Regions from separate parts of the Aliamphritea hakodatensis genome, predicted to be linked through region 1. Evidence: predicted binding sites of a transcription regulator. Region 1 holds the regulator's gene; each other region holds the start of a gene.
The links. The regulator LexA, encoded in region 1, represses DNA repair genes until DNA is damaged. The targets are predictions, from matches to a motif close to TACTGTNTANNTANACAGTA.

Region 1 (8,101 bases):
GCATAAGAGAAATATTGTAAAACATGAGAGATGTCAAATATCTAGGCGGTTTTTTGTAGCTTTTTTAAGGAGAGTGCAGATAATGAAATGGGCGATTATTATCCTCGTCATGATGTCGCTGGTGGGCTCGATGATGTGGGTCATGCCAAGTCAGCGGCAACGTTTTCAGGCGCAGCTGCGGCAGTTGGCAATGCGAAAAGGTTTTAATGTTCAGGTGGCAAAGGTGAATCCGCCACGGGCCAGTGGACAGGTTGAGCAGGAAAGTTTCAATTCGCCGGTTTACCGCTTGCCCCGGACAAATATTTCCCGTCAGGAGCGTGAAACGTTTGTACACTGGCAGGTATATAAACAAACGGCGCTGGCAGCGGAGGGGTTACCTGAAGGCTGGTGTTGGGGAGAAGGTGAGCGTCAGTTGTCGGCCGGTCAGTTAGGTCTGTTGCTGGAGCTGATTGCGCGTTTGCCCGAAGGTGTTGTTGCCATTGAATCCGACCCGGTGCACCTGAGTGTGTTCTGGGATGAGCGTGGTGAGTTAGAAGACCTGGACCGTATTCAGGATGCAATGAAATCAGTTACTGAGGAAAAATTTTAATGTCAGAGTCAGTCACGTTACAGCCCGGTAAGTATCGTCACTATAAAGGGGCGGAATACGAAGTTATCAGTGTTGCCCGGCATTCTGAAACAGAAGAATATCTGGTGGTCTACCGGCAGTGTTATGGCGATGAATCCCTGTGGGTACGCCCGTATGGAATGTTTACAGAAACGGTGACAGTTGATGGCAAAACCGTACCCCGTTTTGCTTTTGAGGGTTAGCCGGAGACTTCACTTGGGTTTTTAGTTGTTTCCGGTGGGTTACGGGCCGCAGTGATAAATTTATCGAGTTTTTCCAGGCGGTCTTTTTTCTTTTTCTGGGGTACGCTGGTCTTGGTTATGATGGCTTTGGCGTGTTTAAAGTGAGACAGGGCAATCAGATGATCCTCCTGCTCCAGATAATCATTGCCCTGCTGAATGTGGGCATCCGCAAACACGCAGACATGCAGCCAGTACAAATCGTGCTGATAATGGCGTACCTGCGTGGGGGTCAGCATGCGCATTTTTGCCATTTCAACAAAAATCTGTTCAGCATGACTGATAAATAACTGGGCCCGTTTCAGGGCTTTGTCACTGCTGAAGTTTCCGGGTGCGACCTGAGTGTTGTCGTTGGTATCTTTAAGGTTGCTGATTTCTGCCAGCAGGTCAGAATCCGGTGCCAGCCGGGAAATTTCTTCGATCATGTGAGTGACGAACAGGCTAAGCTTATCGATAATTTCTTTACGGCAGCTGGCTTCCCGCAGTACGGTAATCGTGTTCAGCGCCAGCTCAGATTTACGGCGCAGCTCTCTCAGGCGCTTGATACGGGCTTCTTCACGCTGCTCCCGGGAGGCGATAAAGTGGTTGATACAAATGGCAACAAAACCAATTGAGGCAACAGTCAGTAAGATAATCAGGTTGTCTTGAAGCATATTCTCAGGTAGTTGTAATTATATGCGAATAAAGAGTGTCGCTATTGTACCTGCCAAATCATGATCTGGCATATACCCTGTTGAAATAGATTTTAATAATTGAACCTGTAATTTTAATCAGAAGCTTGACCCTTTAGGTTTGAGACATTATATATGCACGCTGATTTGAGTTGCTGATTATATCCTCTAAGGATTTTTGTATATGGGTAAGTCCCTCGTTATTGTGGAGTCTCCGGCGAAAGCCAAGACGATTAACAAATATTTAGGTAACGATTTTGTCGTTAAATCCAGTGTGGGGCATATACGTGATTTGCCTACCAGCGGTTCAGCGAGTGCGTCTAAATCTGATCCCAAAGAGCGGGCCAGACAGGCCGCACTTACCCGTAAAATGTCACCTGAAGAAAAGGTGAAACATAAAGCTAAAAAGGCTAAAACCCAATTGATTGCGCGCATGGGGGTGGATCCGGAAAAGGACTGGCTGGCGCAATATGAGATATTGCCGGGCAAAGAAAAAGTTGTAGACGAACTGAAACGTCTGGCGAAAAATGCTGACACCATCTATCTCGCGACCGATTTGGACCGAGAGGGTGAAGCGATTGCGTGGCACTTGCGTGAAGCGATTGGCGGAGAAGATGACCGTTACCGCCGGGTGGTATTTAACGAGATTACCAAAAAATCCATTCAGGAAGCGTTTAAGCAGCCAAGCGAGCTGGATATGAGCCGGGTAAATGCTCAGCAGGCGCGGCGTTTTCTGGACCGGGTTGTGGGGTATATGGTCTCGCCACTGCTGTGGGAGAAGGTTGCCCGTGGTCTGTCTGCCGGACGTGTACAGTCGGTGGTAGTGCGCCTGGTGGTTGAGCGCGAGCAGGAAATCCGCAGTTTTATTCCGGAAGAGTTCTGGGAGATGCATCTTGATGCAAGTTCCGGGGCGAAAGAGGCCCTGCGTCTGCAGGTTAATAAATATCAGGACAAAGCTTACCGGCCGACCAGTGAGACAGAGAGCGATCAGTATAAGGCGCTGATCGGCCAGTCACCGCTGGAAGTTGCTCAGCGTCAGGACCGGCCAACCAGCAGTAAACCTTCTGCACCGTTTATCACTTCGACATTACAGCAGGCGGCGAGTACGCGGCTGAATTTTGGTGTAAAGAAAACCATGATGATGGCTCAGCGACTCTATGAGGCGGGCTACATCACTTATATGCGTACGGACTCGACCAATCTGAGTACTGAGGCTGTTGCTGCCTGCCGGGATTATATTCAGGACAGCTACGGTGATAAGTATTTACCTGAGGCACCGAACCGTTATAGCAGTAAAGAAGGCGCGCAGGAAGCACACGAAGCGATTCGTCCTTCGGATGTGACGGTTGAGGCTACATCCCTGAAAAGCATGGAGCGGGATGCTGAGCGCCTCTATGAGCTTATCCGTCGTCAGTTTATTGCATGTCAGATGATGCCTGCGCTGTACACCAGTACACGCATTACGGTTAAGGCCGGTGAGTTTGAACTGTCTACAAAGGGCCGGATCCTGCGCTTTGACGGCTATACCCGGGTGCTGTCAAAAGCAAAAGCAGATGACGATATTATTTTGCCGGACGTACAGCAGGGTGACACCCTGAAGCTGGAAAAGATTGAACCCAAACAGCACTTCACTAAACCCTCGCCACGATATACTGAAGCGTCGCTGGTGAAAGAACTTGAGAAGCGCGGTATTGGCCGCCCATCGACCTATGTGCCTATTATTTCGACCATACAGGACCGTGGTTACGTTGAGTCACAGAATCGTCGTTTTTATGCCCAGAAGATGGGTGACATTGTTACTGAGCGGCTGGTAGAGAACTTTACTGATCTGATGGATTACAGTTTCACAGCCCGTATGGAAGAAGCGCTGGATGATATTGCCAGTGGCGAAGCGGATTGGAAGGTATTGCTGAATCAGTTTTACAACGGTTTTGTAAACCGTTTGGAAATTGCTCAGCAACCTGAAGGCGGCATGCGGCCTAACTCGCCGACTGCAACTGATATTCCGTGTACGACCTGCGGCCGTGAAATGATGATCCGGACAGGTACTACCGGGGTCTTTTTAGGCTGTTCCGGCTATGCGCTGCCACCAAAAGAGCGCTGTAAGTCGACAATGAATCTGATTCACGGCGATGAAGTCGTCAGTGTTGACGGTGATGATGAAGAAGAATCCCGCATTCTGATTAATAAACACCGTTGCAAGATTTGTGATACGGCAATGGACAGCTATCTGATTGATGAGCAGCGTAAATTGCATATCTGCGGCAATAACCCGGATTGCAGTGGCTTTGAGGTCGAAAAAGGCAGCTACAAGATTAAAGGCTATGACGGCCCGGTTATCGACTGTGATAAATGTGGCGCGGAAATGCAGCTGAAAACCGGTCGGTTCGGTAAGTTCTTTGGCTGTACCGCTGAGGGCTGTAAAAATACCCGTAAACTGCTGAAGAGTGGTGAAGCTGCACCGCCGAAGATGGACCCGGTACCTATGCCTGAGCTGGCCTGTGACAAGGTTGAGGACACCTACGTATTGCGTGACGGCGCGTCCGGTTTGTTCCTGGCTGCCAGCCAGTTCCCGCGGAAACGGGAAACCCGCGCGCCAAAGATCAGTGAGTTGTTGCCGCACCAGAAAGAAATTGATCCGAAGTACAGCTTCCTGTTCAGTGCACCGGTTCAGGATGATGAGGGTAACCCGAGTATTGTCCGTTACAGCCGGAAAACCAAAGAGCAGTATGTGATGACTGAAGTAGAGGGTAAGGCGACGGGCTGGCGGGCTTTTTATCAGGGTAATAGCTGGGTAGTTGAAGCCGCGAAGGCAAAGCCAAAGGCTAAAGCGAAAGCTAAGAAGTAAGGGTCTACACTTAGGGTTGATGGCCACGGCTTTTGCTGTGGCCATTGATGTGTAGTATTTCTTTTTTTTGGCAGGTACCTGTATGTCTCTGAGTGGTTTGAGTCTGACAAATCAGCGACTGTATTTTGCAAAACTGCAGTTGCAGCAATATAGCGCGCTGGCTGACGGTGAGTCAGAGCCTGCGCGGCAGGCACAGTATGAGTCTGTTGTATTTCATCTGATACAGGCTTACCGGTCATTTCTGCGTGAATTGGCAGAGGCCCAGAATGTCCCGTTATCAGCTGATACAGGCAGTGCTGTTGTCTTACTTGAAGGATGTTCTGCGGACTTTGTATCACCGGAACTGCAGGAGCTGGCGATGCTTGAAACAGAAATCGCCTCCTGGCTGGCGCAGATGCAACGGACATTTGTACAGCTTTCTGCTTTGGGTGGAGACAGTCATGAAACCGGTGTAGTGCATCATTCTGAGATCAGTTTAACGATGCTGACTGATGATGACCGGCAATCCAGTCTCACATTGTGGCTGGAAGCATTGTCTTCAGTTATACAGCGCTTACGCGCTGTATCTCAGGAATGGTAATTCATTTTTTAAGATAGAGTTTTATTGATGGCTGAGTTGTTTCTGGAAATTGTTGAGCTTGAGAGTGGTGAAGTTGTACTGCGTGAAATGGAGTCCGATGATGTGCCTGTGATGCGGGTCAGCTTCTCGGATGATATGAAAAAGCGCCTGCAGGATCAGCATCTTGATGTGGCGAAGGTGATGCTGAGTGCCGGCATTCACATGGCTGCAGAAATACAGAATAAGGCTGCTGAAGCACAGGAGCTTAAAAGTGCGGAAGATGAGAAACCGCCGGTTTTGCACTGAGCAGTTAACGATCATAAAAAAAGCGCCACAGGGCGCTTTTTTTATGGCGGATAAAAACTGTTTTATGAGGCTATGCGGTCCCGGATCACAATGCCGTGGCTGGCGCCGTGTTCAGCTGCATTTTCCAGGCCGTTTAGTTGCTCATTGCTGAGCATTCCGGGCCAGGTGATTACCGCGTGGCAGGTGCCTGCTTTCAGGGCCTGGCATGCCAGATCATAAGTTGTGTGGCTGGCGTCGGGTTGTAACAGCATGATCTTGTTAAGATCAATGCCGGCAGCCGAAAGCAGTGCTTTGGGCAGGCTGCTTGGCGGTGCAATCCAGGCAAACCAGCGATCGTCGCGGCTTAACTGAGCAAGCAAAGGCAGTAACATCGTTAACTGATCAAAATCATTGTTTTGCATAACAATTTCAGTGATTTTGCCAGCAAGAGCGGGCATCGGCTGAGATACCTGTTCAGTTAACATGCTGTCAGAAGGGCGAATCAGGGGAATATTCGCGTTCTGAGTGGGTTGAGTTACCAGTTCTGCCTGCATCATGTCGTTATCCTCTTCTAATCACGCCTACGCCAAGGCCTTCAATAGACAATTCCTGTTCTTCCAGGTTGATCACAATCGGGTCAAATTCTTCGTTTTCAGCAATCAGGTACACTAAGTTGCCATCTTTTCTGAAGCGTTTAACGGTAACGTCATCTTCGATACGGGCGACAACGATTTCTCCGTTTTTTGCCTGTTTGCACTGATGTACGGCAAGCAGGTCACCGTCCATAATGCCAACATTCTTCATGCTGGTGCCCCGTACCCGCAGGAGATAGTCCGCTGGCGGGTGAAAGAAGTCTGCAGCAATGGTGCAGCGGTCTTCAACGTGTTGCTGAGCCAGTATCGGGTTACCTGCGGCGACCTGTCCGACGACAGGCAGGCCTGCAGCTTCCTGTTCAAGGTCGGGAATACGGATACCCCGTGATGTGCCAGGTATCATTTCGATTGCGCCTTTACGCGCCAGCGCCTTGAGGTGTTCTTCTGCAGCATTAGCAGATTTAAACCCCAGTTCCCGGGCAATGTCTGCACGGGTTGGCGGATAGCCGGTGGTTGCAATGTAATGTTTTATACATTCAAGAACATCGGTTTGTCGTTGTGTTAGTTTCATGATGATCTCTGTGTTTTTATCCAGTGCCTGTAACTATATACAGTATTTTGCTTTTGTAAACATTTTTTATGTTTATATATCCAGTGTTATTGATAGAATGGCCGCCATTCATACAGACGGATTGATTGACGTGCTGACCGACGATCTTAAAAAACAGATACAGACTGCTTACAGTAAGTTTTTAGCCAGCCGTGGCTTAAAAGCCCGTGCCGGTCAGAAGCGGATGATCGCAGAAGTGGCTAAAGTCATTGGTAATATCCCTGTTGACGATAAAGCTCAGCGCCTGGGGGAAAATCACGTCTGTGTTGTAGAGGCGGGAACCGGGACGGGCAAAACGATCGGCTATTTGCTGGCGGCAATTCCGGTTGCCAAGGCTTTAAAGAAGAAGATTATTCTGTCTACCGCCACCGTGGCCCTTCAGGAACAGTTACTGCACAAAGATTTGCCTGAAGTACTTGAACATACTGAATTGTCGATGAGTTTTACCCTTGCAAAAGGGCGGGGCCGCTATCTTTGTATTAACAAGGTTGAGCAACACCTGGATTCAAGTGCTTCAACCGGTCAGATCGCACTGTATGAAGATGAACAGGCGATGCGGCTGGACCCGGAAACGGAGACTTTTTACAAGCACCTGCTTAATGAGTACGCGTCGGGCCGCTGGGACGGTGACCGGGATAATCTTACCGAAGAGATCGAAGATGCCCGCTGGGGACCCTTAACCAGTGACCATTTACAGTGTACTAACCGCCGCTGTACCAACTTCAGTGCCTGCAGCTTTTTTAAGGCACGGCGGGATCTGGATCAGGTTGAATGCGTGATTGCTAATCACGATATTGTTCTGGCGGATCTCTCTCTGGGGGGCGGGGCTATCCTGCCTGATCCCGGTGAAGCGATATATATTTTCGATGAGGGGCATCATCTGGCGCCCAAGGCCAGTAATCATTTTGCGTTCAGTTTGCGGATCAAGTCATCGTCGCGCTGGCTCAATACCCTTCCCAAGCAACATGCTCAGATGCTGGAACAGCTCGGTCATCCGGGTGTGATGTCTCAGTATGTTGAGCAAACGTTACGTCCTGGCGAAGATTTAAAAATTCTGCTTGAACAGATCCATGAGCTGGTGAAGCCGCTGATGGTCAATGCTGAAAATGGCCGGATACGTGACCGTTACCGCTTTGCCGGTGGTGAAGTCCCTGAAGAGTTAAGGCTGATGTTCAAAGATTCTGAGCATCTGGCTGCCCGGCTGTTAACCCGTCATGAAATGTTACTGGACCTTTTCCGTGAGGCGCTGGACGGTGAGGTGGGTGACATTGATAAACAACTGGCTGAGCAGTGGTATCCGAGGCTTGGGCTTATGGTGTCGCGCTTTCAGTCCATTACCGGTCTGTCGAAAAGTTTTTTCCGGGCTGATGAGCTGAAAGAAAGCCCCACAGCCCGCTGGGTCAATCTGGTAGAGTCGGGTATCGGTCAGGATTTTGAATTTCACAGTGCACCGGTGTCTGCTGCGCATATGCTGCAACAGCATTTGTGGCAAAACTGTTTTGCTGCTGTTGTTACATCCGCGACCCTGACAGCACTGGGGCGATTTGACCGGGTGCTTGATGATCTGGGGCTGCCGCCTGACACCCCGAGTCATAGTTTGCTGAGCCCGTTTGATCATTATAATGCGGCTGAGCTTTATATCCCGGCGATGAATGCCGAGGCCAGTGATCCGGACGCACATACCCAGGC
Region 2 (8,101 bases), 1.2 Mb from region 1:
TCTGGGATTCACCGTGACTGACCGTACGCTGTATCTGTACGGTGTGTGTAAAGAAGGTTGTGAAGCAAAGTAAGCATTACTTTCTGATAAAAAAAAACCGGCTGATAGCCGGTTTTTTTGTGCCTGTTCAGGGGCTTAGTGCGGGCGTTGGACACCGAGCATTTCCCTTGCATGTTCGCGGGAGGTGTTCGTTACATCGATCCCTCCCAGCATACGGGCAACTTCTTCGATCCGTTCGTCACAGCTAAGTGTGTTGATCTGTGTATGGGTGTGTTTCTTCCCTGCCCGCTTACTGACAAACAGATGCTGATGTCCCTGAGAAGCAACCTGCGGCTGGTGTGTTACACACAGTACCTGGCTGTGGCCGCCAAGCTGACGTAACAGCCTGCCGACGACTTCTGCGATAGCACCGCCGATACCTACATCTACTTCGTCAAATATCAGCGAAGGTGTGCTGGAGGATTTTGCGGTAATCACCTGAATGGCCAGGCTGATACGGGAGAGTTCACCGCCGGATGCTATTTTGTGCAGTGAGCGCGCCGGCTGTCCCTTGTTAGTGGAAATAAGAAATTCAATTTCTTCCAGGCCGTTGGGGTTGGGCTGCCCGCTTTCATAGGCCGTGAGCTGAACATCGAGGTTTGCTGCAGGCATACCCAGGTCATGCAGTTGTTGGTTCACCTGTTTGGCCAGTTTCCGCGCAGTGCGTGCCCGGATATCGCTGAGACGCTGTGCCAGCTGTAAAAAATCCTGATAGGCGGCGCTGACCTGTTCAGCCAGTGCATCCAGTTCCTGATCAGACATGGAGAGCTCTGCAAGCTCCTGTTGCTGAGCGGCAAGGTGATCAGTCAGATCTTCCGGGGCAATGCGGTGTTTTCGGGCCAGGTCAAAGAGTTTGCTGAGGCGTTCTTCCACGATTTGCTGGCGTTCAGGGTTAAGTTCAACCCGGCCAAGATACTGATTCATTTCCTGGCTGGCTTCTTCAATCTGAATCTGAGCGTTGGTCAGCATTTCCATGGTCTGGCGAATTGAGGGCGAGGGTGCCTTCATGTTGCTGAGTAAGTGCTGACACTGGTTCAGTAAGTTCAGGCAATTGCCGCTGTCGCTGTCCTGGGTAATCTGCAGTATTTGTTGGCCAGTCTGGATAATTTCGCCGGCATTGGCCAGTGTTTGCTGTTCTTTTACCAGTGACTCGAATTCACCTGCTTCGATTTGCAGGGTTTCCAGTTCTTCAACCTGATAGCTGAGCAGTTGTACCCGGGCGGCCTGTTCTTCACTTTGCTGCGATAATGCTTTGTGTTTCTGGTCAAGTGCGCGCCATTTTTTATGTTGCTGACGGACTTGCTGTACCAGCCGGGCCTCTCCTGAGAATGCATCAAGCAGGTGTCTGTGATGATCCTTTTTCAGTAACCGCTGATGTTCGTGCTGGCCGTGGATTTCAATTAAAAACTCACCCAACTGGCGTACTTTGGCGATTGGGCAGGCGGTACCGTTTATATAGCAGCGGGAGCGGCCTTCAGCGGTTACGACCCGGCGCAGAATGCACTGATCGTCCTGGTTGAGTTCTTCGGTTATCAGCCAGTCCCGGGCAGCCGCAATCTTACTGATGTCGAAGTCTGCGGTGATTTCTGCCCGTTCTGCACCGTTGCGTACAGTGCCACTGTCGGCTCGTTTGCCCAGTGCCAGCCCTAATGCATCCAGCATGATGGATTTACCGGCACCTGTTTCGCCGCTGACAACGGTCATGCCGTTGTGCAGCTCTAAATCAAGTTGTTCAACAATTGCGTAATTACGAATATTTAACTGTGTCAGCATGTGTCTGGCCTCGGTCAAAGGTAGCGCTTTCTTTACGTACTGCTGTGTTTAATCAGGTGCCGTTTCTGGCGGCAGGGTATTTGTTCGTATACTGTTTTACTGTACAGGCTGTGTTTTTGTACAGTGTTTTTCTAATTTATAAGCCATTCATGATTTGAGCGCAATATGTTTTCGTGTTTCTGATTAAAAAAATGCGTTTCGAAAACTTGAATCCTGCCTGTACAGCCCCATATATGTCAGCAACGCGATTTGCCCCTGTCGCTAAAGTTGTCAGGGGTAAAGATTTCTTTTGTGAAGCAACGGCCAGATATACGTTGCAGGCAGAAATACTTGGAGACTCAGATGGCAGGTGAAGACAAAGTTCAGGCAGATGCAGCACAGCAGGAAAATCCGGCCGGTGGTGCAGAAGACGTTCTTGAAACGGTAGAAGGTGTTCTGGCGGATGAAGACGAGCTGCTGGACACTGCTGCTCAGGGGGATGCAGACATCACTGCTCTGCAGGCATCTGTAGCGACACTGGAAGCACAGGTTAATGCGCTGAAAGATCAGGAATTACGCACCCAGGCGGACATGCAAAATGTACGTCGCCGCGCGGAAATGGATGTTGAGAAAGCGCATAAGTTTGCGCTGGAAAAGTTCACCAATGAACTGTTGCCGGTTATCGACAGCCTGGAGCGTGCAATTGAAGCCAGCCAGTCTGATGATGAAGCGGTTAAAGCATTGCGTGAAGGTGTTGATATGACACTGAACATGTTTGTATCCGGCCTTGAGAAGTTCAAGGTTGAGCAGGTAAACCCTGTGGGTGATGCGTTTAATCCGGAACTTCACCAGGCGATGTCTATGGTGCCAAATCCTGAAGTACCGGCTAATCATGTGATGGCTGTGATGCAGAAAGGTTACACCCTGCATGGGCGTCTTATTCGTCCGGCAATGGTGATTGTTTCTCAGGGCTAAACCTGTCCTGCTGCGGTAACGGACCGCAGGAAAAGATATAAAAGCCGCAAAAAAGATCCGGTTTTGGCTTGAAAGCATGAAAAGCGGACATATATAGCAAGCAAAGGCTTTATTACAGAATTTTCGCCCGTCATACCGGGCTCAGAAAGATTGGAGTTTTACAATGGGTAAAATCATCGGGATCGACTTAGGTACCACTAACTCATGCGTTGCTGTACTGGACGGTGAAAACACGAAGGTTATCGAGAACGCTGAAGGCGATCGCACGACGCCTTCTATCATCGCTTACACTGGCGAAGGTGAAACATTGGTTGGTCAGCCGGCAAAGCGTCAGGCGGTGACTAACCCGGACAACACCCTGTTTGCGATTAAGCGTCTGATTGGCCGTCGTTTTAAAGATGATGTTGTTCAGAAAGACATCAGCATGGTGCCATACAAGATTGTTGAAGCCGATAACGGTGACGCCTGGGTTCAGGTCAATGATAACAAGATGGCTGCACCACAGGTTTCTGCAGAAGTTCTGAAGAAAATGAAGAAGACTGCAGAAGACTACCTGGGTGAGTCTGTTGATGCTGCTGTCATCACGGTACCTGCTTACTTCAACGATGCGCAGCGTCAGGCCACTAAAGATGCCGGTAAGATTGCCGGTCTGGAAGTTAAGCGTATTATCAACGAGCCAACTGCAGCTGCACTGGCGTACGGCATGGATAAGTCTAAAGGCGATAAGACCATTGCTGTTTACGACCTGGGTGGCGGTACGTTCGATATCTCTGTTATCGAAATTGCTGAAGTAGACGGCGAGCACCAGTTCGAAGTACTGGCAACTAACGGTGATACTTTCCTGGGTGGTGAAGATTTTGACCTGCGTCTGATCGAATACTTGGCAGATGAGTTCAAGAAAGAGTCCGGCATTGATCTGCACAATGATCCGCTGGCACTGCAGCGTCTGAAAGAAGGTGCTGAGAAAGCAAAAGTTGAACTGTCTTCTGCTCAGCAGACTGACGTTAACCTGCCGTACATCACTGCAGATGCAACCGGTCCTAAGCACCTTAACGTTAAGATTACCCGCGCTAAGCTGGAATCTCTGGTTGAAGAGCTGGTTGAACGTTCACTGGAACCTTGCCGTATCGCGCTGAAAGATTCCGATCTGTCTGCGTCTGAAATCGATGAAGTTATCCTGGTTGGCGGTCAGACCCGTATGCCAATGGTTCAGGAGAAAGTCTCTGCGTTCTTCGGTAAGTCTCCGCGTAAAGATGTTAACCCGGATGAAGCGGTAGCAATGGGTGCTGCAATCCAGGGTGCGGTTCTGGCCGGTGACGTTAAAGACGTTCTGCTGCTGGACGTAACGCCACTGTCTCTGGGTATCGAAACCATGGGTGGCGTTGCTACTCCGGTGATCGACAAAAACACCACTATCCCGACCAAGAAGTCTCAGGTGTTCTCAACTGCAGATGACAACCAAACTGCTGTTACCATTCACGTGGTACAGGGTGAGCGCAAGCAGGCGAGCTCTAACAAATCACTGGGCCGTTTTGACCTGGCAGATATTCCGCCGGCACCACGCGGTGTTCCACAGGTTGAAGTAACTTTTGACATCGATGCCAACGGTATTCTGAACGTATCAGCGAAAGATAAAGCGACAGGCAAAGAACAGTCTATCGTTATTAAAGCATCTTCCGGTCTGAGCGATGATGAAATCGATCAAATGGTCAATGATGCCGAGGCGAATGCTGAGGAAGATAAGAAGTTCGAAGAGCTGGCGCAGGCGCGTAACCAGGGTGATGCCATGGTTCACTCTGCCAAGAAAACTTTGGAAGAAGCCGGCGATAAGGCAACTGAAGAAGAGAAAACTGCAATCAACGCTGCTGTAGAAACGCTGGAAGAAGCGCTGAAAGGTGAAGATAAAGAAGCGATCGACACCAAGACAGCTGCTCTGACAGAAGCTATCTCCGGTCTGGCTCAGAAGATGTATGCTGAAGCGCAGGCTGCAGAAGGTGCTGAAGGCGGTGCTGAACAGGCACAGGCTGAGCCGGCTGATGATGCCGTTGATGCAGAGTTTGAAGAAGTGAAAGACGACAAGAAGTAAGTCGTTTCATCTGAACAGATGATGCTAAACAGACTCGGGTTGCCTGGCAGCCTGAGTCCGTCTTTATACAGCGCGGGCCGGTCCCGCGTTGTCGCGTTTTTAATACGTGCCACCTGAGCACCGACGACAAGCGAAACAGATTATGTCGAAAAGAGATTTTTACGAAGTACTGGGGGTTGCCAAAGACGCCTCAGACCGGGATATCAAGAAAGCCTTTCGCCGGATGGCGATGAAGTATCACCCGGACCGTAACCCGGACGACAAAGAAGCAGAGGAAGCTTTCAAGGAAGTTAACGAAGCTTACGAAATACTGTCTGATCAGCAGAAAAAAGCCGCGTACGATCAGTACGGCCATGCGGGTGTTGATCCGAACGGCATGGGTGGCGGTGGCTTCGGCGGCGGTGCCGGTGGTTTCAGCGATGTATTCGGCGACGTGTTCGGTGATATTTTCGGTGGTGCGGGTGGCGGACGCCGTCGCAGTCATGTGCAGCGCGGTGCGGATCTGCGTTACACCATGGACCTTACACTGGAAGAGGCGGTTAAGGGCTGTGAAAAAACCATTACTGTACCGACTCTTGTAGGCTGTAATACCTGTGATGGCAGCGGTGCCAAACCGGGTACCAGTGCTAAATCCTGCGGTACCTGTGGCGGTGTAGGCCAGGTGCGGATGCAGCAGGGTTTCTTCTCAGTACAGCAAACCTGTCCGACCTGTCATGGCGAAGGTCAGGTGGTCTCTGATCCGTGTAACGACTGTCACGGTCAGGGCCGTATTGAAGAAACCAAGAAACTGTCGGTGAAAATTCCGGCAGGTGTTGATACCGGTGACCGTATCCGTCTGGCGGGTGAAGGTGAAGCCGGTACTCACGGCGGACCGTCCGGTGATTTGTTCGTGCAGATGAATGTTCGCGATCATGCTATTTTTGAGCGTGACGGGAAACACCTTTTCTGCGAAGTGCCGATCAGCTTTATCGACGCGGCATTAGGCGGTGAGCTGGAAGTACCAACGCTTGAGTCCCGTGTGAAGCTGAAGATTCCGGCTGAAACGCAGACGGGCAAACTGTTCCGCCTGCGGGGTAAAGGTATCAAGCCGGTTCGCGGTGGTGCTGTGGGTGACCTGTTAGTACGGGCAATCGTAGAAACGCCGGTTAACCTGAGTAGCCGCCAGAAAGAACTGCTGCGTGAGTTTGAGTCCGCGATGGACGACAGCCAGCAGCATCATGCCCCTAAGAAGACCGGTTTCTTCGACAGTGTGAAGAAGTTCTTCGAAGATATGACCTAAAATATAAACAGGGTCTGCAGCAGTGCAGGCCCTGTTTTGCAAGAGATTGAAGGCTCCTGCGAGTATCCTAGCCCGGCAGGGGTGTCTGTAGCCGTCAGATAGAGAGCCTGTTATGAGTGAATGGCCAGTGGAACCGGATGCCTTATGGCAACTGATCCAGCAAGAAGCGCGTAAAGAAATTGAGCGTGAACCTTTCCTTTCCAGTTTTTTCCATGCCAGCATTATTGGTCACAAGAGCCTGTGCGCGGCGGTCAGCTACTTGCTGGCGAGTAAACTGTCAGATGATGTGATGCCAGCTGTTGCCCTGCGCGAACTGATTGATGAGGCGCTGCGGGCAGATCCGGGTATTCTTGAGTCTATCTGTCAGGATATTGTAGCGGTGCGAACCCGTGATCCGGCGATTGAGCGTTTTACCATCGTGCTGTTATACCTGAAGGGCTTCCATGCCCTGCAGTCTTACCGGATTTCACACTGGATGTGGAGCCAGGGGCGCTATTCAATGGCACTGTATATTCAGAGCCGTGTCAGTTCGGTGTTTCAGGTGGATATCCATCCGGCAGCCCGGATTGGCCACGGGGTGATGTTCGATCATGCTACCGGCATTGTGGTGGGTGAGACCTGTGTCATTGAGAATGATGTATCTATCCTGCAGGGGGTTACGCTGGGAGGTACCGGTAAAGAAAGCGGTGACCGCCACCCTAAGATCCGTGAAGGCGTGCTGATCGCCGCCGGGGCAAAAATTTTCGGTAATATCGAAGTGGGTAAGGGGGCTAAAGTCGGGGGTGGTTCGGTTGTGCTGGATGAAGTGCCGGCCCACACGACTGTCGTTGGCGTGCCCGCAAAGGTTGTTGGCCGTCCGGATGTTGCCAAGCCGGCACTGGATATGGACCAGAATGTTCCTTGCGAACAGCCGTGCGCACCGGAATAAACACAGAGCTGAATAATACATTTATACCGGCCTGCTCTCTGCGGGCCGTTTATCAGGATTAAACCATGATTCGAGTAGCAGTTGCCGGTGCCGCAGGCCGGATGGGAAAAGCGAATATCCAGGCGGTTGAAGCCGCTGAAGGAATGCAGTTAGGTGCGGCGATTGTCAGTCCGCAAAGCAGCCTGATCGGTGCAGATGCCGGCGAGCTGGCTGGCGTTGGTAAGCTGGGAGTTGCCCTGTCCGGTTCGCTGGAAAGTGTTATCAATGACTTTGACGTGCTGATCGATTTTACCTCTCCTCAGGTGACGCTGCAGAACATGGCGCTTTGTGCTGAAAACGGCAAGCGCATTGTGATTGGTACAACCGGCCTGACTCCTGAGGAACGTGCCGGGCTGGACAGCTACGCCGATAAAATGCCGGTGGTCTTTGCCTCGAATATGAGTGTCGGCGTTAACCTGAGCTTTAAACTGTTGGCGATGGCGGCTAAGGTTCTGGGCGATGACTATGATGTTGAGATCATCGAAACCCATCATCATCATAAGGTGGATTCTCCTTCTGGCACTGCGCTGAGCATGGGTGAAGCTGTTGCCGGTGCACTGGGGCGTGATTTGCGTGAATGTGCTGTCTATGGCCGTGAAGGCCAGGTGGGGGCGAGAACCCAAAAAGAAATTGGTTTTGCGACTGTCCGTGCCGGTGATGTGGTCGGTGATCATACGGTCATGTTTGCCAATGAAGGCGAACGTTTTGAAATTACCCACAAAGCCAGCTCCCGTATGACTTTTGCAAAAGGTGCCGTACGGGCAGTAAGCTGGTTAAGTGAACAGCCGAAGGGTGTGTACAGCATGCAGGATGTGCTGGATCTGAATTAATGCTGCGCATTGTGCCTTTAAAAAGCCCCGGTATAACCGGGGCTTTTTTGTTTGCGGAAACGGTTAAAGGAGTAAGTTTGTGTATAAATTATGTTTTTTTGTACCTGAAGAGAATCTGGAAAACGTTAAAGAAGCGCTGTTTGCAACAGGTGCAGGCCGCATTGGGGATTATG
Region 3 (8,101 bases), 1.4 Mb from region 1:
CAAAACCAAAGATCAGCCAGCCATTGATGTCCACGGACCAGCCGTTGATCAGGTAGCCGACAGTGCCCGCCAGTGAGATTGGCAAACCGATGGCTGCCGAGGTACCGATGGCCTGTTTAACATCGACGTTATGCCAGCTCAGATACGGCACTGTCAGGGTACCGCCGCCGATGGATACCAGTGCGGAAAACCCTCCGATACCGGTACCGGCGGAGAACAAGCCCCAGAATCCGGGAATCGAACGGCTTGGTTTGGGCTTCTTGTTCAGGAACATCTGAATCGAAACAAATACCAGGAAGCAGGCGAAAAATACCGCCAGAAACACCCCGCTTAACGAGGCCGCCAGAAAGGTCGCCAGAAACGCCCCCAGTACAATCCCCGGGGAGATATTCTTCACCACCGGCCAGATTACCCCGCCCCGACGGTTATGAGCCCGCATACTGGAAACAGAGGTTAAAACAATCGACGCCATTGAGGTGCCCAGTGCCAAATGCACCACCTGTTCCAGCGGGTAGCCCTGCCAGATGAACAGACTGGTCAGCGCCGGTACCATCAGCAAGCCGCCACCGATGCCGAGCAGCCCCGCCAGCACACCGACCACCGAACCCAGTGCGATATAGGCAAATATAAATTCCAGTTCCAGCATCGCTATGCTCACCTCTTATCTGACAATAACCGTTTGAAACCCGGCCACTATTTCAAAACCCGGCGACGAATGCAAAGCCAGATTCATGAGATATATCACGCCAGCCCGTCTTTTCCGGATGGCGGCAACGAAAACAAAAACGCCGGCAAAAAAAGCCGGCGTTTCAGGTTTTTCAGTCGCTGAATCAGGCTAACTTGTCGTCTGCCACTTTGTATTCAGGATCTTCAGCACGGTTGATTTCAACTGCACTGCCAGCCTTTTCCAGCAAGCGGATACATTCCGGGCTGAGGTGACGCAGGTGAATATCGATACCGCCCTTCTGGTAACGCTCCACCAGAGAATCAATGACTTCGATCCCTGAGTGGTCCATTACCCGGCAGTTTTTAAAGTCGATAATCACTTCCTGCGGGTCGTAGCGTGGCGTGAACTGGTCACGGAAATTCTGCACAGAGCTGAAGAACAGAGGGCCATTCGGCTCGTAAATCTTCAGATAACCGTTGTTCTCCATGCTGGTTTCCACACGCATATTTTTCGCATGCTGCCAGGCAAAGACCAGTGCCGATACAATGACACCGACAATCACGGCAATCGCCAGATCCGTCAGTACCGTGACCACTGTCACTGTAATTACCACGAATATATCGGCCCGGGGAATCTTATTAATCAGACGCAGACTGGCCCACTCAAAGGTACCGATTACCACGATAAACATGACGCCAACCAGCGCTGCTACCGGGATAATTTCGATCCAGCTGGAGCCGATCAGAATGAATGTCAGCAGGAATAATGCCGCCGAAATACCTGAGGCACGGCCGGTACCGCCGGAGCTGATGTTGATCATGCTCTGACCGATCATGGCACAACCGCCCATACCGCCAAAGAAGCCAGTCGCCACGTTAGCAACCCCCTGACCGACACATTCCTTGTTACCACGGCCGCGGGTTTCGGTGATCTCATCGATCAGCGTCAGCGTCAGCAGTGACTCGATCAGACCTATTGCCGCCAGAATCAGCGCGTAAGGCACGATAATTTGCAGGGTTTCAAAAGTAATAGGCACCATAGGGATATGGAACTGCGGTAAGCCGCCAGCAATAGAAGCAGCCGGATTACCCGTCATATCAGCCAGTACATCCTGAACACTGCGGGCATCCAGATCCAGGCCGATCACAATGGCGGTGACAGTAATGATGGCCACCAGGGTAGAAGGCAGTGCCTTAGTCAGCTTCGGCAGGAAGTGGATAATGGCCATAGTCAGCGCCACCAGCCCCAGCATCATCATCATGGACTCGCTGTCCAGCCAGGTCAGATTGCCGTCATCGTCCAGCATCTGGAACTGCTTCATCTGGGCCAGGAAGATAACGATCGCCAGACCGTTAACAAAGCCGAGCATCACCGGATGCGGCACCATACGGATAAATTTACCCAGCCGGAACACCCCGGCGAGTATCTGGAATATCCCCATGAGCACCACAGTGGCAAACAGATATTCCACACCGTGCATGGCAACCAGGCTGACCATTACCACCGCCAACGCGCCTGTCGCGCCGGAAATCATACCCGGACGACCGCCAATCGTGGCAGTAATCAGACCAACCATGAAGGCAGCATATAAGCCGACCAACGGTTCTACGCCCGCCACGAAGGCAAAGGCGACAGCTTCCGGCACCAGGGCCAGAGCAACAGTAAGGCCGGAAAGAACATCAGCTTTCAGGCTCTGTGAACGCTTAACTAACAATTGCAGCATAGAATTTATGTGCTCCGGGAAAAATAATTACACCTGTAGCGACAGCGAACCGGCTAAACCGGGCTGTTCGGGTACAAATGACGCAAGAAAGGCGCAGGATTATATAACATCGCAACACTGCAATGACAGCGCCAATTGAAATTTGCCGGAGGATTTAACCATGAAATTATGACAACCGTTATGCAGTGGCATCATAGGATGCGCATCGGCGCTCAGGGGACGGACTCAGTCGAACAGACTCAGCTGTACGCCCTGCCGGGGTTTATGCTCCACCAGCCGGTAACCCAGACCGATCAGCCTTACCGGGCGTTCGCCACGCTGCCAGGCCTGCTCGCATAAATGCCGGTAAAGTGCGAGGTTTGGCGTCGGTGTCGCCTGCTCAACCGTGGTTTGCGAAAAATCATGAAACTTCAGCTTTACAACCGCCCCGCTGATATCCCGTTTATCTTTATGTTTATGATAGCGGCGCTGCAATTCCTGCATCAGCACCGGTAATTGCTGCAAACAGGTATTCAGGTCCTTCAGGTCCTGCGGATAGGTATGTTCAACGCTGACTGATTTACGCTCACGGGATACCTTTACCGGCCGCTCATCAATGCCCCGGGCCAGCTCATATAAGCGTTTACCGAAACGGCCGAAACGGTCAACCAGCTGTGCCAGCGAAAACTGCTTTAACTGGCCACAGGTCTCAATGCCCATTTCATGAAGCTTTGCCGCAGTTACCTTGCCCACGCCGAATATCTTTGCCACCGGCAGGGTTTCAATAAAAGATTCCATTTCATAGGGCGGCACCACAAAAAGGCCATCCGGTTTACGCCAGTCACTGGCGATTTTAGCCAGAAACTTATTCCCTGCCACCCCGGCAGAAATGGTAATGCCGACCTCAGCAAATACCCGGGCGCGGATTTCTTCAGCAATACGGGTCGCACTGCCGCCGCAATGTTCTGAACCGGTGACATCCAGAAAGGCTTCATCCAGCGACAGGGGTTCAATCAGGTCAGTGTAATCCTGATAAATGGCCATAATCTGCTGCGATGCCTGACGGTATTTTTCCATATTACCGGGCAGTAAATGCAAATGCGGGCATTTCACCAGCGCCTTGGCGGTCGACATAGCCGAATGGATACCGAATTCCCGGGCCGGATAATTACAGGTAGAGATAACGCCTCTGCGGTCTGACGCGCCGCCAATAGCAATGGGTATATTTCTCAGAGAAGGATCATCGCGCATTTCAACGGCGGCAAAAAAACAGTCGCAGTCACAATGGATGATTTTACGTGGCGGGCCTGATGTCCCTTTTTCGTCAGACATAAATTACGTTACACAATCAGAGCTGATGGCCTAAGTGTAATGCAACTCACTGTATAAAAAAACAGTGCAAAGCATTTTAGCTGTGCACTGTTTTCATCCCTTTTCCGGTCAGATTCTGTATGGCGCTTAATGACGCTTTAAAGAAGACTCAAGTGATTTCAGGTGGCTGCCGACCCAGGCCGGATCAAACGGGCCCCAGTTATCAATCACATAGTAGCCATCGTTATTTCGGCGGCCATCCTGCTTAAAATGAATTTTGATCCCCAGCCCCGGGATCGCTTTAATGACGTCCTGAATGGTGCGGCGTGGCCAGCCGGTTTCCTGCATCAGCGCAGGCACACTGGGGCGTTCAATCGTGTTAACAAGGTGAGAAATAACTAAACGGCGAGCAAAGGCGGAATTGAATTTTTTCATGATGAGTTCTACATCCCTTTAGAGGTCCTGGTATTTCACTGCATGCGCAGTACCAACAGCGTTTATCCCTTTAGCCCTTCTGCAAGAAAGACCGTTACGCTTGACTCAAGAATAATAATTTTGCAGCACGAATGCTAGGAGCCCCAGAAAAATTTCCGGCAAAGAAACATCAGGAGAGACAGAAAAACGGGCTGCTAAGCAGGCTGCACGTCTTCAGATGACCGGATCAGGTGTATGAAAAGCTCCTGACTGACGGGTTTGCTGTACAGAAACCCCTGCATTCGGTCACAGCCGAGCTGCTGTAGAAGCTCTGCCTGTTCCGGGGTTTCAACCCCTTCAGCCACGGTGGTTAACCCCATCCCCTGGGCCAGTGCAATCACCGAACGGATCAGCGCCGCATCGGCAGAATCCGTCAGTGAGGCGGCGACAAAAGACTTATCAATTTTCAGGGTATTAAATGAATAGCGGCGTAAATAACTGATAGAAGCAAAACCTGTCCCGAAATCATCGATGGATAAACGAATACCGGCCCCGGTAATCTTCTGTATCTGCTCATCCACTTCCGACCAGCGGTTCAGCAACAGGCCCTCGGTAATTTCCAGTTCAAGTACCTGCGGTGACAACTGATGCTGTTCCAGTAATGCCAGCAACCAGTCAGCAAAGCCGTTTTTCTGAAACTGTTTGGGCGACACATTGATACACATCCGGAAATCATCCGGCAGCGAACTGCGCCACTTCAGATACTGTTCCAGCGCCCGCTCAATCACCCACTCACCCAGCTCATTAATCAGGCCAAGGTCTTCCGCCAGTGGAATAAAGTCATCCGGGCTGACATTGGACAGCACCGGGCTGTGCCAGCGTAACAGTACCTCACAGGCAACGATCTCACTTCGCCGGCTACAGGTGATGGGCTGAAAGTGCAGGCTCATCTCTTCAAATTCCAGCGCCCGCTGCAAATGAGTTTCCATGATCATCTGCTGCTGGGCATGCTGGTTCATTTCAGGTGTAAAGAAGTGGTAATCGTTACGGCCTCTGGACTTGGCAATGTACATCGCAGCATCCGCGTTGCGCAGCAGGGTTTCTGCACTGTCCCCGTCCTGCGGATAAACAGCGCCTCCCAGAGACGCCGTGACAAACAATTCATGCTCATCAATGTACACCGGCGCATTGAAGGCCCGGAGTACTTTTTCAATGATCCGCTCTGCCACGGAAATTTCGTCGATATCATCCATGATCAGCAGAAACTCATCCCCGCCAAACCGGGCGATGATATCTTCGCTGCGGACAGCTTCTTTCAGAAGTTCTGCCACGCTGCTCAGGAAACGGTCACCGGTACTGTGTCCGAAACTGTCATTGATACGTTTAAAGTGATCCAGATCGATGAATATAACCAGTACATGGGTACCCCGCTTTTTTGCCAGCTTGATACTGTTCGTCAGGCGCTGCATCGCAACCATCCGGTTCGGTAATCCTGTGACCGCATCATATTTGGCCTGAAACGCCAGCTGCTGTTCCTGCTGTTTATGCCGGGTTATATCTTCCATGATGCAGACATAATGGGTGATCTGATGATCATCGCCGGTAATCGGCGCAATGCTGGTCAGCGCCCAGAACTCTTCTTTATTCGCCCGGTGATTCAGCAGCTCTCCCCGCCACGGCAATCCCTGATGCAGATTTTCCCACAGGCCGGCATAAATATGCTCCGGCATTTTGCCGGATTTCAGAATCCGCGGCGTTTCGCCAATCGCAACCTGGCTGTCATAGCCCGTGCTGGCTTCAAAGGCCGGATTCACATACTCGATAACGCCCTGCTGGTTGGTAATCAGAATCGCGGACGGGCTTTGTTCAACCACCGTCGATAGCTGGCGTAACTTCAGCTCCCGGCGGTTACGGCTGGTGATATCGGAAATAAACCCGACAAAGCCGCGGGTTTTACCCTGCTCATTCAGCCGGTAATTAATATTCACCTGAATATCGATCACACTGCCGTCCTGCCGGATACCTTTGCGGCTGTAAGTATCCAGGTGGGGGAACTCATCCACCATCCGGGTCAGTTTCCGGCTGTAATACTCCCGTTCCTCTGTCAGCATGGTTTCACTGATTGACCGGCCTACCATCCGGTCCGGCGGATAGGCAAATATCTGGTGGGCTTTGGGGTTGGCAAAAATGACCACCCCTTCAAGGTTGATCTCAATGATGCCGTAGGGCGATGCGTCGACCAGCGCCCGGAAGCGCATCTCGTTATCTATGACCTGATTCTGGCTGTTAATCAGTTCGGTCATATCCTGAACAACCCCTCTGATCAGGGTCACTTCCCTGAAAGGGTCGGTTACCGGCTCCGCCTGAATATGCAACCAGCGGGTCGAGCCGGTCGGGTGCTTCAGCCGCACCAGACAGGTATCCATCAACTTGCGGGTCAGCACCTTTTCCGTCAGGCCCTGTAGCTGTTCACGGTCTTCAGTAAACAGTTTCTCAAGTACATCACTTAAAAAGGCACTGCGCTGGGAGTGCAGCCCGAACAGGCTCCGTGCCTGCGCCGAGCAGCTGAGCTGCCGGCTCTGCACGTCAAGCGTCCAGCCGCCGAGGCTGGCGAGGCTCTGAATACGCTGTAACTGATCATTGCTGTCACGCAGGCGTTTGGAAAGGCTCAGCCGGGTAAGTTCAGATTCAACCCGGTTAATCAGCACCGGTAATAAACGCATCAGCCCGGAGGCCACCTTAAGCCGCCCGCGGGAGGCAACCAGCAGGTTACCCATGGGCCGATCGTCATGATCACACAGGGGAATACCAAGATAACCGTCCATCTCCAGCCTGTTAAGCATATCCGCCTGGGGATAACGCATCATGGCACCCTCAGGGATATACAGGACCTTTCGCCCTTTCAGGTCAAAACAGGGGGTATTTTCAAGACGATAATAAATGTTCGCGGCAGGTACGCCGTCAAGGCGAAGCGCCAGACTGGTGGCGTTATTCGGGTTTTCGTGATCCAGCAGAGACACCATTGCCAGGTCAGCACCCAGTGCTTTTGCCAACCCGTTAACCAGCCCCTGAAAAAAGGCTTCGTCATACAGGTTAGCCACTCCATCGATCAACTGCTGAAATAACCGTGAAGCATCCGTATCAATAAGATCAGAGGTCACAATAAGTCCTTTTCGGAGTGCCCTTCAGATCCGGATAACCAAGCTACTAAAGCCGGCAGACACTCTTAGTCTGGATGCTGGCGTCTGATTCTGCCGGAAGCCCGGCAATACAACCAATACACAATGAATAAAGATAACGTCCGACGCATCGCATCAATTTACCTGAAACTATAGGCAAGACAGCCAATTGTAAAGCCCCTGTTCACCTAAGCGGGTACCCTGCTGCCCTGAATTAACAGGGGATTTAACCGGAATGTCATAAACCGGCAAGCGAACTGTCACCGGGTAACTCTACATTATCTGCTACTTTTCCACGCAGATTAAGGTTCAGATTCCGTGATCAATGTCGAACAGATCATCCGTGATAAATACCCCGCTTTCATGACCAAACCGGCACCGGTCCGCAGGCCTGCTTTATATTGTCTGCGGCGGCTGTTCCATGAATCTGAAGTCAACAGCTTTCTGGAACAGCACAGTCACTGCGAAGGCTTTGAGTTTATTGACCGGGTGCTGGATTACTTTAACTTCAGCTACAGCCTGAGTAACACTGACCGCCTGAATATCCCCGCCAGCGGCCGGGTCGTGATAATCGCCAACCACCCACTGGGGGCGCTGGACGGTCTGGCTCTGATCAAACTGGTGGGCGAAGTCCGCCGTGATGTAAAAATTATCGCCAACGACATGCTGGCAAACTTCGCCCCGCTGGCACCGGTATTACTGCCGGTCGATAACATCAGTAAAACAACCCGCAAGCAGGACATCGCCAATATCACTGAGGCCCTGCGCAATGAAGAAGCGGTGATCGTCTTTCCCGCCGGCGAAGTTTCCCGAGCAGGACTGACCGGC
Region 4 (8,101 bases), 1.3 Mb from region 1:
ACAGCGTGAACAGTTTCTGGCGGATAACCAGCAGTACCGGTATGACAATTATCGTCAGGTGTTTAAAGAATATTTCTTGCAGGCTAAAGAGCCGGTATCCCATCCGCAGATGCCGGTTACGCAGGATACTCCGGTTCAGCAGAATTCCGGCGAGGTGGTCGGATGATTGCCCGCTTACCTATGTATGACTGGCCGGAACTGCAGGACCAGCATGCCGCTGTGTGGCAGCATCTGGCTGGGGTATTGCGGGAGGATCTTGCCGCTGAAATTACTGTACCTGAGACACTGACCGGGGGCGGTGACCTTGTGCAGCAATGGTGTTCACCGGATTTACTGATCGGACAAACCTGTGGATTACCCTTTGCGCAGGGGCTGTATAAGCAGACCTCTTTACTGGGCAGTCCCGTTTACCGGTTGGAAGGTTGCGGTGCAGGGGAGTACAACAGCGTGATAGTGGCAGCGCCGGGGGTGAATGCCGATACTGTTTGTCTCAGTGGTTGCAGGCTTGCAGAGCCTTCGGTGCCGCTGCGGGCCGCAGTGAACGCAACGGATTCTCAGTCGGGTTTTTCTGCGCTGCTTTACAGCCTTGCTGCTGAATCTCTGGGGAGTTTCAGTGTTTCCGGCAGCCACCGCCGTTCAGTGCAGATGCTGGCAGCAGGAGAGGCAGATATCGCGACAATAGACGCAGTGAGCTGGGCGCTGGCACAGCGTTATGAGCCGGCAGCGGAAACCTTGCAGGTGATAGGTTTCAGTGAGCCGACGCCCTGTCTGCCGATGATCAGCGGAGTCAGCGGCTATGCCGGAGAGATCCGCCAGAGCCTGATGCGGGGGATTGCAACGCTGGATGAATCTCTGAAAGCAGATTTGCTTTTGGACGGGCTGGTGGAGCGAAATGTTTCCGACTATCTGTTTCTGTCGCCCCGGCTGACCGGGGCGATGCAGAAACATGGTCTGACAGAGGTTAGCGTTCCAGCAACGGCTTAAGGAACTGGCCGGTGTAGGAGTGCTCGGTAGCGGCAACGTCTTCCGGGGTGCCGGTCGCGATGATGTGGCCGCCTTTGGTGCCGCCTTCCGGCCCCAGGTCGACAATCCAGTCCGCGGTTTTAATCACATCCAGATTATGTTCGATGACCACAATGGTGTTGCCGTGATCCCGTAAGCGATACAGCACGTTCAGCAGCTGCTGAATATCATAGAAGTGCAGGCCGGTGGTCGGCTCGTCCAGAATATACAGAGTCTTGCCGGTGTCCCGTTTACTCAGTTCCTTGGCCAGTTTCACCCGCTGGGCTTCACCGCCGGAGAGAGTAGTAGCAGCCTGACCCAGACGGATGTAGCTCAGACCTACGTCAATCAGAGTTTGCAGGCGGCGGGCCAGTGCCGGAATTGCATCGAAGAATTCACGGCCGTCTTCAACGGTCATTTCCAGTACTTCGTCGATGCTCTTACCCTTGTATTTCACTTCAAGTGTTTCGCGGTTATAGCGTTTGCCTTTACAGACGTCGCAGGGCACGTATACGTCCGGCAAGAAGTGCATTTCTACCTTGATGACCCCGTCACCCTGACAGGCTTCACAGCGGCCGCCTTTGACGTTGAAGCTGAAGCGGCCGGGCTTGTAACCCCGTGCACGGGCTTCCTGGGTGCCGGCAAACAGTTCCCGGATCGGAGTGAAAATGCCGGTGTAGGTTGCCGGGTTTGAGCGCGGTGTTCGGCCAATCGGACTCTGGTCAATATCGATGACCTTATCCATCTGTTTCAGGCCGTCAATCTCCTGATGCGGGGCGGCATCAAGGGTAGTCGCCTTGTTCAGTTCGGTGGCTGCCAGCGGATAAAGCGTGCCGTTGATCAGGGTGGATTTACCGGAGCCGGAGACCCCTGTTACACAGGTTAACAGACCCAGCGGAATCTCCAGATTCACCTTGTTAAGGTTGTTACCGGTAGCCCCCAGAAGTTTCAGCCAGCGGCCATCCGGTGTGTTGCGCTTGCTGGGTATTTCAATTTTACGGCGGCCGGAAATGTAGTCGCCGGTAATGGAGTTCACGTTATCCATTACCTGCTGTGGCGTACCCTGAGCGATGATTTCACCGCCGTGTACCCCGGCTCCCGGGCCCACGTCGATAACATGATCCGCCAGACGGATAGCGTCTTCATCGTGTTCCACTACGATGACGGTATTACCCAGATCCCGCAGATGAACCAGAGTCTTCAGCAGGCGGTCGTTATCCCGCTGGTGCAAGCCGATTGAGGGTTCATCCAGAATGTACATTACGCCGACGAGGCCGGCACCGATCTGGCTGGCCAGACGGATTCGCTGGGCTTCGCCGCCGGACAGGGTTTCGGCGCTGCGTTCCAGTGACAGGTAGTCCAGACCCACGTTGACCAGAAAGGCCAGCCGCAGGCGGATTTCCTTGACGATCTTGTCGGCGATTTCACCGCGTTTGCCACTTAGCTTGAGGGTTTCAAAGTAGTCATAGCAGTCACCGATGGCCATCTCAACGATTTCTGGCAGGGTCTCGGTGGCAATGAATACATGGCGGGCATCGCGGCGCAGACGGCTGCCGTCACAGGACGGGCAGGACTGCATATTGATGTATTTGGACAGGTCTTCACGGACCATTTCTGATTCGGTTTCCCGGTAACGGCGTTCCAGGTTGTTCAGTACCCCTTCAAACGGGTGGGATTTGCTGATGGAATCGCCCCGGTCATTCAGGTACTTAAAGGCAATATTGTCTTTACCGCTGCCCTGCAGAATGACCTTTTGCTGCTTGGCGCTAAGCTCGCCAAACGGGGTGTTGATGTCAAAATCGTAATGGGCGGCAACGGCTTTTAACTGCTGGAAGTAATACAGTGCCCGGCGGTCCCAGCCCCGGATTGCCCCTTCAGAAAGTGTCAGGCTTGAATCGCTGACGACTTTTTTCGGGTCAAAGAACTGTTTTACACCCAGGCCGTCACAGGAAGAACAGGCCCCGTGAGGGTTGTTGAATGAGAACATCCGCGGTTCAAGTTCCTGGATGCTGTGGCCACATTTCGGACAAGCAAAACGGGCTGAGAACACCATGTCTTCCCCATCGCCGTCCATGTAGCAAACGGTGGCAATGCCATCGGTCAGGTTCAGTGCGGTTTCGAATGATTCCGCCAGACGGGCCTGTAAATCCGGGCGGACTTTAAACCGGTCAACCACGGCTTCAATGTCGTGTTTCTTGTTTTTGTCCAGTTCCGGCGCGCTGTCGATATCAACCACAATACCATTGATACGGGCACGGACAAACCCCTGGGTTTTCAACTCGCTTATGGTGTGTAAGTGCTCACCTTTGCGGCCCTGAACAATGGGGGCCAGTAACATCAGCTTGCTGCCTTCCGGCAAGGCTAATACCTGATCAACCATCTGGCTGACAGTTTGGGCGGCAAGTGGCAGGTCGTGGTCCGGGCAGCGGGGCTCACCGGCACGGGCAAACAGCAAACGCAGGTAATCATAAATCTCAGTAATGGTGCCCACGGTAGAACGGGGGTTATGAGAAGTAGACTTCTGCTCGATGGAGATTGCCGGTGACAGGCCTTCGATGTGATCGACATCGGGCTTTTCCATGACCGACAGGAATTGCCGGGCATAGGTCGACAGCGATTCAACATAACGGCGCTGGCCTTCTGCATAGAGGGTGTCAAATGCCAGCGATGACTTGCCTGACCCGGAAAGCCCGGTGATAACAACCAGCTTATCGCGGGGAATTTCCAGATCGATATTCTTAAGATTGTGGGTACGGGCCCCGCGAACCAGGATTTGTTCCATCAGTATGTCCGACTTGTGCGCAAAAGGAGTCAATTATAGAGGCAGATGCTATATAAAAGCACCCTAAAAAGCTGTTTATTTATACAGATAATTGATGAGTGTTCAGAGGGGTAAATATGCTATGCTTGGCGCCAGGAAAATGAATCGGCCACCGTCCGGGGCCGAACCAAGATCAACAGATGTAATATAGCCCCGCAGGACGCTGGGGGGAGTGGAGAATTCAATGGCACGCGGTATTAACAAAGTCATTCTGATTGGTAACCTGGGTAATGACCCGGATACTAAGTACATGCCCAGCGGCAACGCGGTTACCAACATTACTGTAGCGACGTCTGAAAGCTGGAAAGATAAGCAGACAGGTCAGCAGCAGGAGCGTACCGAATGGCACCGTGTGGTGTTCTTTAACCGTCTGGCAGAAATTGCCGGTGAATACCTGCGTAAAGGTTCTAAAGTGTATCTGGAAGGTTCACTGCGGACCCGGAAATGGCAGGATCAGAGCGGTCAGGACCGTTACACCACCGAAATCGTTGCCAGCGAAATGCAGATGCTGGATGGCCGTGGCGACAATAATGGCGGTTATCAGCAGCAGGGTGGCTATCAGCAGCAGGCGCCACAGCAGCAACAGGCACCGCAACAGCAATATCAGCAACCGCCTCAGCAGCAGGCCCCGCAACAGCAGTATCAGCAACCCCCTCAGCAACAGGCGCCTCAGCAGCAATACCAGAAGCCGCCTCAGCAGCAGGCTCCGGCCCCGCAGCCTGCACCGGGCATGGATGATTTCGACGACGACATCCCGTTCTGATCCATTGTTTCTGTTGTGAGGTAATAGTCAGTTATGCTGAAGGCGTTTATATCCCAGCCAGCTAAATTGCTCATTATTGGTGCCGACAGCCAGATCGGGTATTTCCTGAATCTGGCTGCCCAGGCCGATGCATTTTATATTCCGGTACCCTTCAGTGACGCAGAGCTGGATATCAACGACCGTCAGGCACTGGAGCAGCGGCTTGATGAAGTTCAGCCTGACTATGTGATCAACACCTCCGGTTATAACGACGTGGATCAGGCAGAGCGTGATCCTGATGAGTGTTACCGGCGCAATACCAAAGCGGTTGAAACCCTGGCGGCCTGCTGTGCTGCCCGGGATATCGCCGTGCTGCATTTATCATCGGACTATGTGTTTGATGGCCATTATGCCAGCGGTTATGCGGAATCCGATGAAGCCAAACCTCTGGGAGTGTATGGCGACAGTAAGTGGCGCGGTGAAGAAGCCTTGCGTCAGCAACTGGAACGGCATCTGATTTTGCGGGTTAGCTGGGTATTCAGCCCGGTTGGCGATAACTATATGCAGCGGGCGTTGCGTCAGGCACGGCAACAGGATGTGATAGACGCTGCGGATGACCGCCGTGGCTGTCCCACCTCTGCTGCGGATATCGCGCGGGTGATTGTTGCCATGCTTAAGCAGGTGCATAACGGTGCAGATGCCTGGGGTACTTATCATTATTGCGGCGCTGAAGTGACTTCCCGTTACGGATTCAGTGAAGCGGTGCTGGCAGCAGCCGGTCAGTATGAAGAATTTCGTGCGCAGGAAATCCGGGCGGTACCGTCAAAGGATTACGGCACGGATACCGAGCGGCCGGCATCTTCCGTACTGGTCTGTAAGAAGTTGCTGAACGCATTTGGCATTCGGCAGATTCCGTGGCGGCATGAGCTGATCAATGTGGTTAAAACCCTGTATCAGCCGGTGGTTGAACAGGATATCCGGCCTTAAAGGTTGTCAGCAGCTCCGGCTGGAGCTGCTCATCAGGTAAGTCAGAACAATGGCTTACCAGGGGAAAGGCATGTGGCTGCGTGCCACGGCAAAGATATACCCCCAGCAAGCCAGTGCCAGTAGCAGCGCTACGGTGCGTACCGCTTTGGTTTTACCGCGTTTCAGTGCTACTGTTCCCAGTACGATATAAGCAACCAGAGCACCCAGTTTAGCCGTTAGCCAGGCATCGGTGAACGGATACTGGCTGAGTGTGATCGTCAGGCCAACCGCCGTCACCAGCAGTAAAGTATCGATGATGTGCGGTGCAATTTTCACCCAGCGACGCTGTAGCAGGCGGTTATCAGTCAGCATCCAGAAGCCGCGAATCGCGAATGAAATCAGGGTTAGCATGGCACAGGTCATGTGCAGATGTTTTAATAGCATGTACATAGGTCTGTTTGACTCTTAGAATAAGCAGCTCTATATATGGCGTTATGGTATGAGTTTTAGCGCTATATAGAGGTATAATCGGGTTTGTGAGTAATGCTTCGCTTCTTTGACGAAGGCGGTCCATTCTCACTGATTTACTCACCAGAAGCCAGTATGGCGGATTGCAGTTATGACAGAATCGACATCTTCTCAGCCAGTTTTAATCGATAAGTTCGGCCGCCGGGTCGAGTATGTGCGTCTGTCGGTGACTGATCGCTGTGATTTCCGTTGTGTTTACTGCATGTCTGAAGAGATGGAGTTTCTGCCCCGTGAGCAGGTTCTGTCACTGGAAGAAATCTATAATCTGGCGAAAAGTTTTACTGATCTGGGGGTCAATAAGTTGCGTCTGACCGGCGGAGAGCCGCTGGTGCGTAAAGGTGTTCTGGGGTTGATTGAAAAAATGGGTCAATTGCCGGCTGAGTTGTTGATCACCACCAACGGTTCTCAGTTGCCGAAAATGGCGAAAGACCTGAAGCGTTTTGGCGTGGATCGTCTGAATATCAGCCTGGACAGCCTGCAGCGGGATAAATTTCAGCGTCTGACCCGCAGTGACCGTTTGCATCAGGTGCTGGCGGGCATTGATGCGGCCTGTGAAGCCGGGTTTAACGGCATTAAGCTCAATGCCGTGGTGCTCAAAGGGCGTAACGATGATGAGGTGGTCGATCTGGTGGAGTTTGCCCGTGACCGGGAAATCGATATCACCTTTATCGAAGAGATGCCGCTGGGGGCAATTACTGAGCACGACCGTGCTGAGTCATACTGTTCCAGCGACGAAATTCTGGAAATGCTGAACCAGGAATATGATCTGCTTTCCAGTACTGAAAAAACCGGCGGGCCTTCCAAATATTACCGGATGAGCGACAGCCGCAGTAAGATTGGTTTTATTTCACCCCACAGTCATAACTTCTGCGGCGAATGTAACCGGGTACGGGTAACCGTTGAAGGGCGTTTGTTACTGTGTCTGGGGAACGAGCACTCGATGGATCTGCGGGAAGTAATGCGCAGTCATCCGGGTGATAACGAACTCCTTAAGCAGAAGCTGATTGAGTCGATGGATCTGAAGCCGGAACGGCATTATTTTGATCTTGAAGCTGAGCCGCAGATCGTCCGTTTCATGAATATGACCGGCGGCTGATTCAGCCGCGTACCAGTGCCGGAAGTCGTCGCGGTACCGGGCTTTTCTTTACAATTGCACTGCTGGTTTCGGCCAGTTCCACAATATGGTTGAGCTGTTCGTCCAGGTCGCTGATCGAACGTAATACCAGACGAATAATAAAACAGTCTTCACCGGTTACTTTGTCGCACTCAATGCAGGCGGGCATGGCGGTCAGGCGCTTTTCCAACTGATGTAGCTGTCCGGGCAGGGGTTTTACCCTGACGAGAGATGTCAGCGTAAAGCCAAGCTTTTCCAGATTAACCTCGATGGTGTAACGGCTGATCACGCCGTGTTCTTCCAGTCTTTTTATGCGTTCAGTGATGCTGGGTGCAGACATGCCGATCTGGCTGGCCAGTGCGCTGACCGGCAGGCGGGCATTCTCTGCAAGGATGCTGATAATTTCAATATCGATACCATCAGGTGTGAATGTCTTTGAAGATGAAGGCATATCGTGGATTTGTCCGTTAAAAATAAGGTTATGGGCTGATTTTGCCTGTGTTTATTTATAGATGATTTTTCTGTTGGGCGTAAACTGTTTATTCTTTTCAGGCAATGTATTGGGTGGGAGCGATGAACTTAAGCCGCAGGCAAACAGGGATTGCAGAGATGGTTCTGGCGATGGGGCTTTCCGGTACACTGGGATTCTTCGTGGTGGAGGCGGATCTGCCGGTCTGGAATATCGTTTTTTTTCGTTGTGTATTTGCACTTTTCGGGCTGGGGCTTTATTGCTGGTGGCGGGGATTTCTCAGCCCGTGGCCGTTGCGAGGACGTAATCTGCTGTTTGCTTCGCTGGCGGGTGTGGCGCTGGTCGCTAACTGGTTGTTGCTGTTTGGGTCCTACCGGTATGCTTCAATTTCGCTGGCGACCACTGTGTATCATACCCAGCCATTTTTTTTACTGTTACTGGCCCGGGTTCTGTTTGCGG

Region 2: the regulator LexA is predicted to act here: its motif matches at 1,902-1,921, upstream of recN (DNA repair protein RecN).
Region 3: the regulator LexA is predicted to act here: its motif matches at 3,749-3,768, upstream of dinB (DNA polymerase IV).
Region 4: the regulator LexA is predicted to act here: its motif matches at 3,854-3,873, upstream of uvrA (excinuclease ABC subunit UvrA).

What each region holds. Positions count from the first base shown of each region.
Region 1 is NZ_AP025281.1:1,893,139-1,901,239, forward strand. It holds gene PCI15_RS08620 (hypothetical protein) at 83-589, shown strand; gene PCI15_RS08625 (DUF1653 domain-containing protein) at 589-810, shown strand; gene PCI15_RS08630 (DNA topoisomerase I) at 807-1,499, opposite strand; gene topA (type I DNA topoisomerase) at 1,702-4,365, shown strand; gene PCI15_RS08640 (DUF6586 family protein) at 4,448-4,945, shown strand; gene PCI15_RS08645 (hypothetical protein) at 4,973-5,230, shown strand; gene PCI15_RS08650 (cell division inhibitor SulA) at 5,293-5,766, opposite strand; gene lexA (transcriptional repressor LexA) at 5,771-6,373, opposite strand; gene dinG (ATP-dependent DNA helicase DinG) at 6,471-8,101, shown strand, end outside.
Region 2 is NZ_AP025281.1:648,558-656,658, forward strand. It holds gene fur (ferric iron uptake transcriptional regulator) at 1-73, shown strand, start outside; gene recN (DNA repair protein RecN) at 136-1,812, opposite strand; gene grpE (nucleotide exchange factor GrpE) at 2,155-2,766, shown strand; gene dnaK (molecular chaperone DnaK) at 2,930-4,852, shown strand; gene dnaJ (molecular chaperone DnaJ) at 4,995-6,131, shown strand; gene cysE (serine O-acetyltransferase) at 6,244-7,059, shown strand; gene dapB (4-hydroxy-tetrahydrodipicolinate reductase) at 7,125-7,928, shown strand; gene PCI15_RS02940 (YqfO family protein) at 8,008-8,101, shown strand, end outside.
Region 3 is NZ_AP025281.1:3,317,716-3,325,816, forward strand. It holds gene PCI15_RS15360 (sulfite exporter TauE/SafE family protein) at 1-646, opposite strand, end outside; gene PCI15_RS15365 (SulP family inorganic anion transporter) at 831-2,390, opposite strand; gene dinB (DNA polymerase IV) at 2,616-3,701, opposite strand; gene PCI15_RS15375 (helix-turn-helix domain-containing protein) at 3,828-4,115, opposite strand; gene PCI15_RS15380 (sensor domain-containing protein) at 4,310-7,255, opposite strand; gene olsF (bifunctional ornithine lipid synthase OlsF) at 7,592-8,101, shown strand, end outside.
Region 4 is NZ_AP025281.1:567,685-575,785, forward strand. It holds gene PCI15_RS02500 (fatty acid desaturase) at 1-166, shown strand, start outside; gene PCI15_RS02505 (phosphate/phosphite/phosphonate ABC transporter substrate-binding protein) at 163-984, shown strand; gene uvrA (excinuclease ABC subunit UvrA) at 962-3,784, opposite strand; gene ssb (single-stranded DNA-binding protein) at 4,008-4,586, shown strand; gene rfbD (dTDP-4-dehydrorhamnose reductase) at 4,620-5,552, shown strand; gene PCI15_RS02525 (SirB2 family protein) at 5,607-5,975, opposite strand; gene moaA (GTP 3',8-cyclase MoaA) at 6,151-7,155, shown strand; gene PCI15_RS02535 (Lrp/AsnC family transcriptional regulator) at 7,157-7,624, opposite strand; gene PCI15_RS02540 (DMT family transporter) at 7,747-8,101, shown strand, end outside.